Linked DNA regions of Blastochloris tepida. The protein of the gene in region 2 interacts with the protein of the main gene of each other region in a pairwise test. Links are inferred from orthologs where the notes say so. Each region holds a gene or a part of one and is shown on either strand. Other genes may lie near its edges.

The links. Proteins that work in one complex are often made in the same cells at the same time.
Region 1: the proteins of BLTE_RS17375 (region 2) and ndk interact in binary tests that used the Escherichia coli proteins (3 or more experiments, as listed by UniProt). The link is inferred for Blastochloris tepida from one-to-one orthologs.

The regions. Positions count from the first base shown.
Region 1 is NZ_AP018907.1:2,119,718-2,122,638, reverse strand. The notes cover bases 1-2,887. They hold ndk (nucleoside-diphosphate kinase), read left to right. Parts: upstream 1-1,176; coding sequence 1,177-1,599; downstream 1,600-2,887. Other genes in these bases: BLTE_RS09750 (hypothetical protein), read left to right, coding at 2,572-2,887; BLTE_RS09755 (TerC family protein), read left to right, coding at 1,835-2,536; BLTE_RS09765 (DinB family protein), read right to left, coding at 470-991; BLTE_RS09770 (glycerate kinase type-2 family protein), read right to left, coding at 1-5. Also shown: more of BLTE_RS09750, read left to right, coding at 2,888-2,921. UniProt on the Escherichia coli protein: Major role in the synthesis of nucleoside triphosphates other than ATP. The ATP gamma phosphate is transferred to the NDP beta phosphate via a ping-pong mechanism, using a phosphorylated active-site intermediate.
Region 2 is NZ_AP018907.1:3,826,168-3,833,900, reverse strand. The notes cover bases 4,978-7,733. They hold BLTE_RS17375 (5-formyltetrahydrofolate cyclo-ligase), read right to left. Parts: upstream 6,790-7,733; coding sequence 6,166-6,789; downstream 4,978-6,165. Other genes in these bases: BLTE_RS17360 (DUF4164 domain-containing protein), read right to left, coding at 7,510-7,733; BLTE_RS17365 (cell division protein ZapA), read right to left, coding at 7,029-7,412; BLTE_RS17380 (TIGR00282 family metallophosphoesterase), read right to left, coding at 5,330-6,166; BLTE_RS17385 (exopolysaccharide biosynthesis protein), read right to left, coding at 4,978-5,131. Also shown: BLTE_RS17405 (amino acid ABC transporter permease), read right to left, coding at 1-579; BLTE_RS17400 (amino acid ABC transporter substrate-binding protein), read right to left, coding at 718-1,623; BLTE_RS17395 (YebC/PmpR family DNA-binding transcriptional regulator), read right to left, coding at 2,474-3,220; BLTE_RS17390 (hypothetical protein), read left to right, coding at 3,244-3,978; more of BLTE_RS17385, read right to left, coding at 4,466-4,977. UniProt on the Escherichia coli protein: Involved in the removal of 5-formyltetrahydrofolate.

The DNA of each region.
Region 1 (2,921 bases), 1.7 Mb from region 2 along the record:
GGCATGGGAGCGCAGATGAATCAATTCGCGAACCTCGGGCGCCAAGCGATTCGGGCGACTCGGGAATTCTGGCGCAGGGCGCAGCCCGCGTTGAATCTGAATCGGAACGGCAAGGCGTTGAATCTGAACTGGAGCGTCAGGTCGCTGACCCGCACTCTCAACGTCAACGCCCTGATTCAACGCCTCAACATTCCGTGCCAAGCCGTTGAAACGACTCGGTCGCCACCCAAAAGGGCAGGGGCGTCGATAGGAACATTGGTTGATGAGGGGCCCAAAAAGCAACGGGACGGACGTTCCGAAAGGAACGCCCGTCCCTGAGGCCCGAACGTACGCCAACTTCCCCCGCCTGTGGCGTCCGTCAGGCTTTCTCGCGGAACGTCGGCTACGACGCTCCAGAAGGATGTCTCGACATGCCGTCCCGTCCGGGGTCGGGTCTTGGCCGGTAAGATCTTGGGCCGGCAAAAGGGCGTCAGGCGACCCGGGCCAGCCGGCTCGGATTGGTCTCCCGATGGAAGCACAACAGGTCGTAGGGTGTGACGGTCGCGCCGATGCGCGTCAGGCCCGCCCACAGCTCGCCGCGATGGTGAATCTGGTGGGTGAAGCTGTAGGTCAGCACGGTCGACAGCGGCAGCTCCTCCACCAGCGGCTGGCGGATGGTGTGGTAGCGGACGGTCTTGTCCAGCTCGCCCTCGGTCAGCCGCTCGGTGAACGACAGGATCCGGGCATCCTCGATCTCGCGCACCGCGCGCAGCTCGGCGAGGTCGTCGATCAGCACGTCGTCGACGCTGTCGGGCGCTTCGCCGCCATCATTGAGCTGCGCCATCCAGTTGCGGTCGACCAGGAGGAGGTGGTTCAGCGTGGCGATGATCGAGCCGGCGCAGGCGCCGACGTCCCGATCCAGCGCCTCGGCCGGGGCGGTGGCGGCGGCGGCGTAGACACGCTGGTTCGCCCAGGAATTGTAGCGGGCCAGCATCACGAAATGATTCTTCATCCCCTGCTCCAGCGGAACCGCGACCGATCGCCGGAGAATGGCGAAGACCGGCCGGGGCCGCTTTGATCTAGATCAGGCCTCGCCCGCAACGGAAGCCGCGGCTTGTCGCGTCGTCGGCCCGCTGCTAAGAGCCTGCCGATCATTTTTCCGATCTTCCACCAATCCAACAATCCGTGAGGTTTCCCATGGCGATCGAGCGCACATTCTCGATCATCAAGCCCGACGCGACCGACCGTAACCTGACCGGCGCGATCAACGCGGTGATTGAGCAGGCCGGCCTGCGCATCGTGGCCCAGAAGCGCATCCGCATGTCGCGCGCCGAGGCCGAGACGTTCTATGCCGTCCACAAGGCGCGGCCTTTCTTCGGCGAGCTGGTCGAGATGATGACCTCGGCGCCGGTGGTGGTGCAGGTGCTGGAAGGCGAGAACGCGGTGGCGAAGTACCGCGAGATCATGGGCGCGACCAATCCGGACAGCGCCGCGCCGGGCACCATCCGCAAGCAGTTCGCCAAGTCGATCGGCGAGAACTCGGTGCATGGCTCCGACTCCGTCGAGAACGCGGCGATCGAGATCGCCCAGTTCTTCTCGGGCAACGAGATCGTCGGCTGAGCGGGCTTCGGTCCGGCGGCGGATGCCGGTTTTCGGCCCGATTGGCCGCTTATGTCTGACCGGACGGCCCGGCGTCGCCAGTGCGCCGGGCTCGTCATTGAAGCGTGGGGACGGTTTCGCCCTCACGGCGTGCCGGCAGCGAAGCCGGCCTGTTGCGATCCTACCCGGCCGCGCAGATCGCCGGCCGCGCACGGGACTTTCCCCGCGAGACTGCCCCCGAAGAGACTATCCCCCAATGTCCCTCGATCAGCCAGCATTCTGGCTCGCCGCTCTCCAGATCATCTGGGTCGACATCCTGCTGTCGGGCGACAATGCGGTGGTCATCGCGCTCGCCTGCCGCCATCTGCCGCCGCAGCAGCGCCTGTGGGGCATGATCCTGGGCGCGGGAACGGCGGTGGCGCTGCGCATCGCGTTCGCCGGTGTCGTCACCGAACTGATGAGCCTGCCCTATCTCAAGCTGGTCGGCGCTGCCCTCCTGGTGTGGGTCGCGGTCAAGCTGGTGGTTCCGGCCGAGAGCCATGCGGAAGGCGAACTCGCCCCGGCCGACAGCCTGTGGCGGGCGGTGCGCATCATCGCCATCGCCGATGCGGTGATGAGCCTCGACAATGTCATCGCCATCGCCGCGGTGGCGCGCGGCGAACTGATCCTGATCGTGTTCGGCCTCATCGTCAGCATTCCGCTGATCGTCGCCGGCAGCGCCATGCTGATGCGTCTCCTGGAGCGCTACCCGGTGATGATCTGGGCCGGCGCGGCGCTGCTCGGCTGGGTGGCGGGCGAGATCGTGGTGAGCGAGCCGCTGATCATCGACCTCTATGGCTCCAGGCTTCCCCATCTGCTGGAACTGACGGTCGCCGCCTCGGGCGCGCTGCTGGTTCTGGCCATCGGCTGGGTTCTGGCGCGCCGCCGGCGGCGCCCGGACGTCATCGAGGAACTCTGATCGCGCCGGCGACACGTCTGTTGGGATGAAAGACCATGATTGCGCTCGCGCGCACCGCCCTCGTCGTTCTCTGTCTCGCGCCCGCCGCCGCCCTGGCGGGTGGCGTGCCGCCGGAGGAGGGGGCATTCCAGCCGGCTCAGCAGAGCCGGGTCCAGCCGGGCGGACCGAAGGCGCCGCCGCAGGCCGTGAGCCAGAGGCCGCTGTTCGGCCAGCCCGAGCCGCGGCCGAACCCGCTTTATGTCGTGCCGCCGCCGCCGGACGGCGGCATTCGCACGGCCGAGCAGGTGCGCCTGCGCCTGCAGGACGTCTGCATGTACCGCTCGGCCGAGGGCGACAAGCCGGACGAGACGGCGCCGGCGCGCTGCGGCTGCTGGTCGAAGACCGT
Region 2 (7,733 bases):
GGCGGTGAGCTCCATCAGGCCGATGGTCAGCGCCACCGACGAGTTCTTGATGCAGTTGAGAAACTCCGACGTCAGCGGCGGCAGGATGATGCGGAACACCATCGGCATCAGCACATAGCGATAGACCTGGGTCAGCCTCAGGCCGAGCGCGGTGCCGGCCATCCGCTGGCCGCGCGGCAGTGCGTCGACGCCGGCGCGCACCTGCTCGGCGACGCGCGCCGAGGTGAAGAAGCCCAGGCTGATGACCGCGGTGTAGAATGGCGCGTTGGGCATCTGCTTGAGCCAGCGGCCGAACTCGGCCGGCACCAGCTCCGGCATGACGAAGAACCACAGGAACATCTGCACCAGGAGCGGGATGTTCCGGAACAGTTCGACATAGGCATAGGCGAACGCTGCCGGGATCCGGTAGGGCATGGTGCGCAGCACGCCGACGATGACGCCGAGCACCAGCGCCATGATCCAGGCGGCGATCGAGGTGGCGAGCGTCCAGTAGAGCCCGGACAGCAGCATGTCGCCATAGGTTCCCCAGCCCTCCGGCGACGGCTCCCAGAAGATCGCCCAGTTCCAGTGATAGTTCACGCGCCTCGCTCCCGCCCTTGTTCGCGGCGCCGGGGCTTCATCCCCGGCGCCACATCGTCGCCTGCAGGTCCGGTTCTTCATACGGTTTCCGCTATCCCGGGGGGATCAACCGGACACCCTATCAGGCCGGAAACCGCATCACTTGTAGGCGGCAGGATCGCCCGAATCGGTCGGGTCGGCGATCACCTTGGCGAACGCCTCGCTCAGCGGCAGGTTGAGGTTGACGCTCCGCGGCGGGATCGTGGACAGGAACCACTTGTTGTAGATCGGCTCGATGGCGCCCGACTTGTAGGTGTCGATCATCGCCTTGTCGACGACCGCCTTGAACTGCGGATCGTCGCGGCGAAGCATGATGCCGTAGGGCTCCACCGACAGCGCATCGGCCGAGATCACATAGTCGTCGGGCGCCTTGGAGTTGGCGGCGAGGCCGTAGAGCAGGATGTCGTCCATCACGAACGCGGCGGCGCGGTCGGTCTCGACCATCAGGAAGCCCTCGGCGTGGTCCTTGGCCGCCAGGATGGTCATGCCAAGGTTCCGCTCGGCATTGATCTGGTTGATCTGCTTGATGTTGGCGGTGCCGGACGTCGAGACGATGGTCTTGCCCTTGAGATCGTCGAGCGTCTTGAGGTTGTTCGCCTTCTTGGAGACGAACCGGTTGGCGGTGACGAAGTGGGTGATGGTGAAGCCGACCTGCTTCTGGCGCTCCAAATTGTTGGTGGTCGAGCCGCATTCGAGGTCGATGGTGCCGTTGGCCATCAGCGGGATGCGGGTCGCCGAGGTGACCGGATTGAGCACGACCTTGAGGTCGGGCAGCTTCAGCTCATCCTTCACCGCATCGACAATGCGGTAGCACAGGTCCATCGCGTAGCCGATCACCTGCTGCTTGTCGTCATAATAGGAGAACGGGATCGACGAGTCGCGGTGGCCGATGGTGATCGTTCCGAGTTCCTTGATCTTCTTCAGCGTGCCGGTGAGTTCCTCGGCCCCAGCCGGAGCGGCCACCAAAGCGAGACCCATGGCAGCGGCGATTAGGCTTCGTTTCATCGCGATGTTCCTGTCTCTGTGACGTCTTCATGCCGCCGTTCGGCGGCGGCTCGTTGGGCGTGCCCCCGGATCACGAGGTGCCCGGAAACAATGGAATTTAGAGCATTCTCCGCAGAAGTGGATACCAGCCCCACGAAAGAGAATGCGCCAACTCAAGGACTTACACCAAGAGCGGCAGCTGCCGACCGTTGGTTCCGGTCGCGGATTTTCGTGAAATCCTTGATTTCCGAAACGAAAATCCGCGCGTGTCAGCGGCTCCGTGCGCCAGCGTTTGGGCCGTTGGTATTGGAATCGGAGCGGAGAACCCGTCCGCAGGAGACCTCCTTCCCTGGGCATCGCGGGCGCCATGCCCGCGGCCACCAGAGACCGGACGACAGCCCCCGGGCCGTGATCCGCACGGAGTGTCCGATGCCGGGCGCCCGCCCGCAAGGTCGTTGCAGACAGATCCAGCGGTGTCGGGATGTGACCGGATACGGGCGTGCGCCGTCGCAGGCGGGCGCTGCCCTGCCGCTGACGCTCATCTTCCGCTGACGCATGCACCCCGACCCGCCCGGCATGCCTGCGGATCGGCGCTTGCGCCGGCGGTCTGCCCAATGGCTGGGCAGCCGCGCCGCACGCACAGTCCGAAGGCTGGCATCGGCTGAAGGGTATGCAGGCAGTATGCCAGCGCGCCGGTAGACACCAGCCGGCTGCGCAGCGATCCTGGCGCGGGAACCATAATCGGGCGACCGGCCCGGATGCACCAGAATCCGGCGCACCCGAATCCGACGCGCCAAGCCTTGGTGCATCAAGCCTTGGTGCATCAACACTGGGCGGCCCCGAGCTTGCTCCGAACTTGGGGCTCCGCCGGTCAGGAGCCCATCTTGGCCATCAGCGCGTCGGAAACCTCGAAGTTCGAATAGACGTGCTGCACGTCGTCATTCTCTTCGAGGATCTCGATCAGCCGAATCAGCTTCTCGCCGGCCTCGTCGTCGACGGCGACAGAGGTCTGCGGCTTCCAGGTCAGCGCCGCCTTGCGCGGCTCGCCGAAGCGCGCCTCAAGCGCCTTGGACACCGCCGCCAGGGCGTCGGCGCTGCAATAGATCTCGTGGCCGCCGTCGGAGGACACCACGTCGTCAGCGCCGGCATCGATCGCCGCCTCCAGCATGGCCTCGGCGCCGGCCTTGGCGGCGTCGAACTCGACCACGCCGACGCGGTCGAACATGAAGGACACCGCGCCGGTCTCGGCGAGGTTGCCGCCATGCTTGGTGAAATAGGAGCGCACCTCGGAGGCGGTGCGATTGCGGTTGTCGGTCAGCGCCTCGACGATGACCGCGACGCCGCCGGGCCCGTAGCCCTCGTAGCGGATCTCGTCGAAGTTCTCGCCGTCATTGCCCAGCGCTTTCTTGATCGCGCGCTCGATATTGTCCTTGGGCATGTTTTCGGCCCGCGCGGCCAGGATCGCGGCCCTGAGGCGGGCGTTCATATTGGGGTCGGGCAGGCCCATCTTGGCCGCGACGGTGATCTCGCGGGCCAGCTTGCTGAACAGCTTGGAGCGCATCGCATCCTGGCGCCCCTTGCGATGCATGATGTTCTTGAATTGCGAATGTCCGGCCATGGCCAACTCGAAGCGTGAGGAGGGTGCCGCAGCGGCAGCACCCATCCACCATCGTGGAAAGGGCTCGCTATAGCGTGGCAAAGCGCGAAAATAAAGAAAGCGGCGATTCGCTGCCCGATCGCCTCAGCCAGCGGGTTCGTGATCCAAACTTTCTTCGAAAGCACAACGACTTTTCGCAAGCGACTTCCACGCGCGGGTGTTTCAAGGCACTATCGTCCGCGCGGATGCGACTGTTGCGCCGCAACACGCAGCAAACGGGGGACGCTGCCATGGCTGCCACTTCTGGTATTGAAAATATTGTCACAGGCCTGCTGTTTCGCGGGTTCCAGGGCTATTTCCGCGGGTTCCAGACCGCGCTTGCCCAGGTTGCTCCGAACTTCCGCCTGTTCAGGGAGGACCAGACCTTCACCAATGAGAGCCTGAAGGGTCGCTTCGACGCGATCGAGCAGGCGCGCGCGACGGCCGAAACCACGCTGAACCAGCTTGCCGAGCTCCGTCGCCAGACCGAGCAGCAGCAGGCGGAACTGGCCCTCGCGCTCAGTCAGATCAAGGATCTCCAGCAGGCGAAGCCGGAGATGTCGCAGGAAACGGCGGCGCTGGAAAACATCGCTGTTCTCGACACCAACACGTTCCGCGAGACGATCGGGGCGCCGTCCGTCCTGGACATCTGGCGCGAGCGGGCGCTCGGTTTCGGCAGCGGCTTCGTCGGCTGCATCCTCTTCTATCTTATTCTCAAGTTCCTGTCGGTCCTTCTGTAAGACAGTCAGCGGCGCGGCTCCCCCGAGGCCGCGCCGCGATATCCTGCGGCCTGCCGGCGGCGCATCGCTCCGCCGGAGAGGAAGGTTTTGTCCTCTTCGCGGGCCGGCGGGCCTTGAGCGTGCGCCCGATCGAGCGGGGGTTGGCCGCCGAGGTAGCGGGGGCCGGCCTCGTTTGGACCAAAAGGGCTCGATTGAGCCAAAAGGGATTGATCCGAACGGCCCCAAACGCTGACGCGTGGGGCCGTTGACCCTCGCGGATTTTCGTTTCGGAACTCAAGGATTTCGCGAAAATCCGCGACCGGAACCAACGGCCCACCTTCGCGGTCGCTGGTATGGCCCGGATCAACCGCCGCCGCGGATTCTGTCGTCCGGGGCGGTGCCTTTCGAAAGGCGGCCGGCCGGCCGCCGTCCCAAAAAATAATTTTAAAAACAAGATCCTATCGGCGAGATCGGGTCCGATTCCCCTACGGCATCACCTGAAGCCCGATCACATCCCCAGCACACTGCGCGAGGCGGCCACCGCCGCCCAGGCCACCGCACCGCCGACCAGCGTGGTGTAGATCAGCCCGGTGATGCCGATGGCGAGGCCGGCGATCAGCACAATGCCGTCCTCCTCCAGCATCGCCAGCGATATCAGCACCGAGGCGATGGCCGGCGGGAAATTGCTGCCCGGCAGCGGCAGGATCACCGAGATCGCGCCCAGCACGAAGAACGCGCCCATCAGCCGGTCGGCCGCATCCGAGAACAGGAAGGTGTAACGCGGCTTGAGCACCGATTCGATCTTGCGCAGGCGCGGCTCGGCCACGTCCATCAGCCGGAGATAGTCCTTCACCTTCATCCGCCGCCGGAGCACCGCCGCCGGCAGCCAGGGCTTGTGGCGCCCCACCACCATCTGCAGCGCGACCAGCAGCATGGGGAAGCCGAACACCAGCCCGACGCCCGGCGGCACCGGCACGCAGTTCGGCAGGCAGAACAGAATCAGCAGAATGGCCATCGCCCGGTCGCCGAGCGCCTCGACGATGTCGCCGATGGTCAGGGTCTCGCCCTCGGCCTGCTCGCCGACGCTGCGCAGCACCTGACTAATCGGCAGGGCGCCGGCCTCATCCTCGGGCAGCTTGACCTTGATGTTGGCCGACACGTCCATGTCTGTCATCCCGACCGCTCCGGCATCGATGTTAGATGGGCGCCGATTTCCAAATCGAAAACCGCCCCGTCCGCCGGGCCGGATCCGTCACCGCGTCCCCATATAGGCATGGCAAGGTCGCATTGTGACCTCAGCCGCCGCCGCTGGGGATGCGCAATCTTGCCGCCTCCTTATACGGTCCTCCGGCCCCCTGGGCCGGAAACCGCCTCAGGCCGGCGGCGACGGAACCCAGGCGGCCGGCACCACCGGCTCGAGCCGGCCGCCGATGCGCACCGGCGAGACCATGCGGGCCAGGCCCGTGTGTGCGTCGAGCTCCACCGCCAGGCCGCACAGCGTGGCCGGCCCGGTCGCCGCCTCGAACCGCGCCGACTGGATTTTGCGCACGAACCGCTGCAGCGGTTCGGTCTTGTCCATGCCGATCACCGAATCGTAATCGCCGGTCATGCCGACATCGGTCATGAAGGCGGTACCGCCGGGCAGCACGCGGTGGTCGGCGGTCGGCACATGGGTGTGGGTGCCGGCCACCACGCTCACCCGGCCGTCGAGCAGATGGGCGAAGGCCTGCTTCTCGCTGGTCGCCTCAGCGTGGAAATCGACGACGATAGCGTCGCACGCCCGGCCGAGCGGGCAGGCCGCCACCTCGCGGTCGACCGCGGCGAACGGATCGTCCAGCGGATCCATGAACACCCGGCCCATGACGTTCATCACCAGGAGCCGCACCCCGGTGCGGGTGGTGATCAGATTGGCGCCGCGCCCGGGGGTGCCGGGCGGATAGTTGATCGGGCGCAGCAGCCGGGGCGCGCGCTCGATGAACACCAGCGCCTCCTTCTGGTCCCAGGCGTGGTTGCCCAGCGTCACCGCGTCGGCGCCGGCCTCGATCAGGTCGTTGTAGATCGCCTCGGTGATGCCGAAGCCGCCGGCGGCGTTCTCGCCATTGACGATCACCGCGTCGAGCTTCCACTCGGCCACCAGCCGCGGCAGATGGTGGGTCACCGCGTGGCGCCCGGCGCGGCCGACCACGTCCCCCACGAACAGCATCCGCATCAGCTCGCACTCCGGCAATCGATGGTTTCGCGCTCGGTGACGATCCTGTCGAGCCGGATGTCGTGCGGCTGGTCGGGAACCCGGGCAACCTCCTGTACGGCGAAGGCCAGACCAACCGCAACCGGCTGGCCGGCTTTCTTCAGCGCCCCGAGCGTGCGGTCATAATAGCCGCCGCCATAGCCGATGCGATAGCCGCGCCGGTCGAAGGCGGCGAGCGGCACGAACACCAGCCCCGGCACCGCCACATCGGCCCCGGCCACAGGCTCCGGCACCGCCATCAGCCCGCGCACCAGCGGCTCGCCCGGCCGCCAGCGGCGGAATTCCAGCGGAGAATCGGGCGCGATCACCGCCGGCAGCGCCAGCGCGTGGCCGGCGGCGTCGAGCGCGCGCGCCAGCGGGAGGGTGTCGATCTCCTTCGCGAGGCTGGCGAACAGCGCCACCGTTCGCCCCGCGGCGAACCGGCTTGCCGCCTCAAGGCCGCCCGCCACCACCGCCTCGGCCGCGGCCACCCGCGCCGCCGCATCCAGTGCGGCGCAGCGGGCGAGCGCCGCCCGCCGCAGGCTCGGCTTGTCGGTGAGGAGGAGCGGCAAGGCGCCGGATGGCGGAAGATGGGGCAGCGACATGAAAGGATGGAGCGCGGAGCCGCGATGGCCGTCGGAGTATCGATCCCGGGAAACCTACAGCGTAGGTGGGCGCCGTGTGCCTGGACCCAGGGGTCCGGACAGGGACAGCTCCCGTTCGGATCGATAAGGCCCCGGGGATACGTGTCTCCAAAACGCGCCCCGCAGCCCCGCTTTTTGAATCTAGGGCTTCGGGGGACAGACAGGAAGACCGTGACAGAGATATTTCACGGCGCTCGCCCTCACCCCATCGCCGGCCCCTCGCGCGGGGCGGTGGCGATACCCTGGGCGAGGCGCTCGATGCGCTGGGCGGCGGTCTCCAGCGCCGCGGCCGCGGCGCGCTCATTGGCCTCGACCTGGGCCGCCGCCTGGGCACGGGCCGCGGTCAGCGCATCGCGCTCGGCCTCCAGCGCCTGGATGCGGCGGCCGGCCTCGTGCAGCTCGTCGGCCACCATGATCGCCGCCATCATCGTCAGGCGCTGATCGCCGATCTCGCCGAACGCTGCGCGCAGGCCGTTGATCCGCTTCTCGAGATCCTCGGCCAAGCCGACCAGATGGTTCTCCTGCCCATCCTCGCAGGCCATGCGGTACTGGCGGCCATTGATCGTGACGTTGACCTGCCCCATCCCAACTCACCTCACATTCGGCTCGAGATCCTGCGGCTCAAGATCCTGCGGCCCGAGACTGTGCGACCCAAGGCCACCCGGGTTGCATCGGCCGGCGTCACCGGCCGGCTTCGCCCAGCACGGTGCGGATCGTCTCCATCGCCACCGCCAGCCGGTGGGAGACGTCGCGGTTGACGCCCTCCAGCTCGTCGGCCCGGTGGCGCATCTGGTCGAGCTCGGCGGCGAGCCGCGCCCGATCGACGCCGAGCGCCTGCACCTGGGCTTCGAGCCCGGCCTCCTGGCGCTCCTGCGCCAGCCGCCGCTCCACCGCCGCCTCGAGCT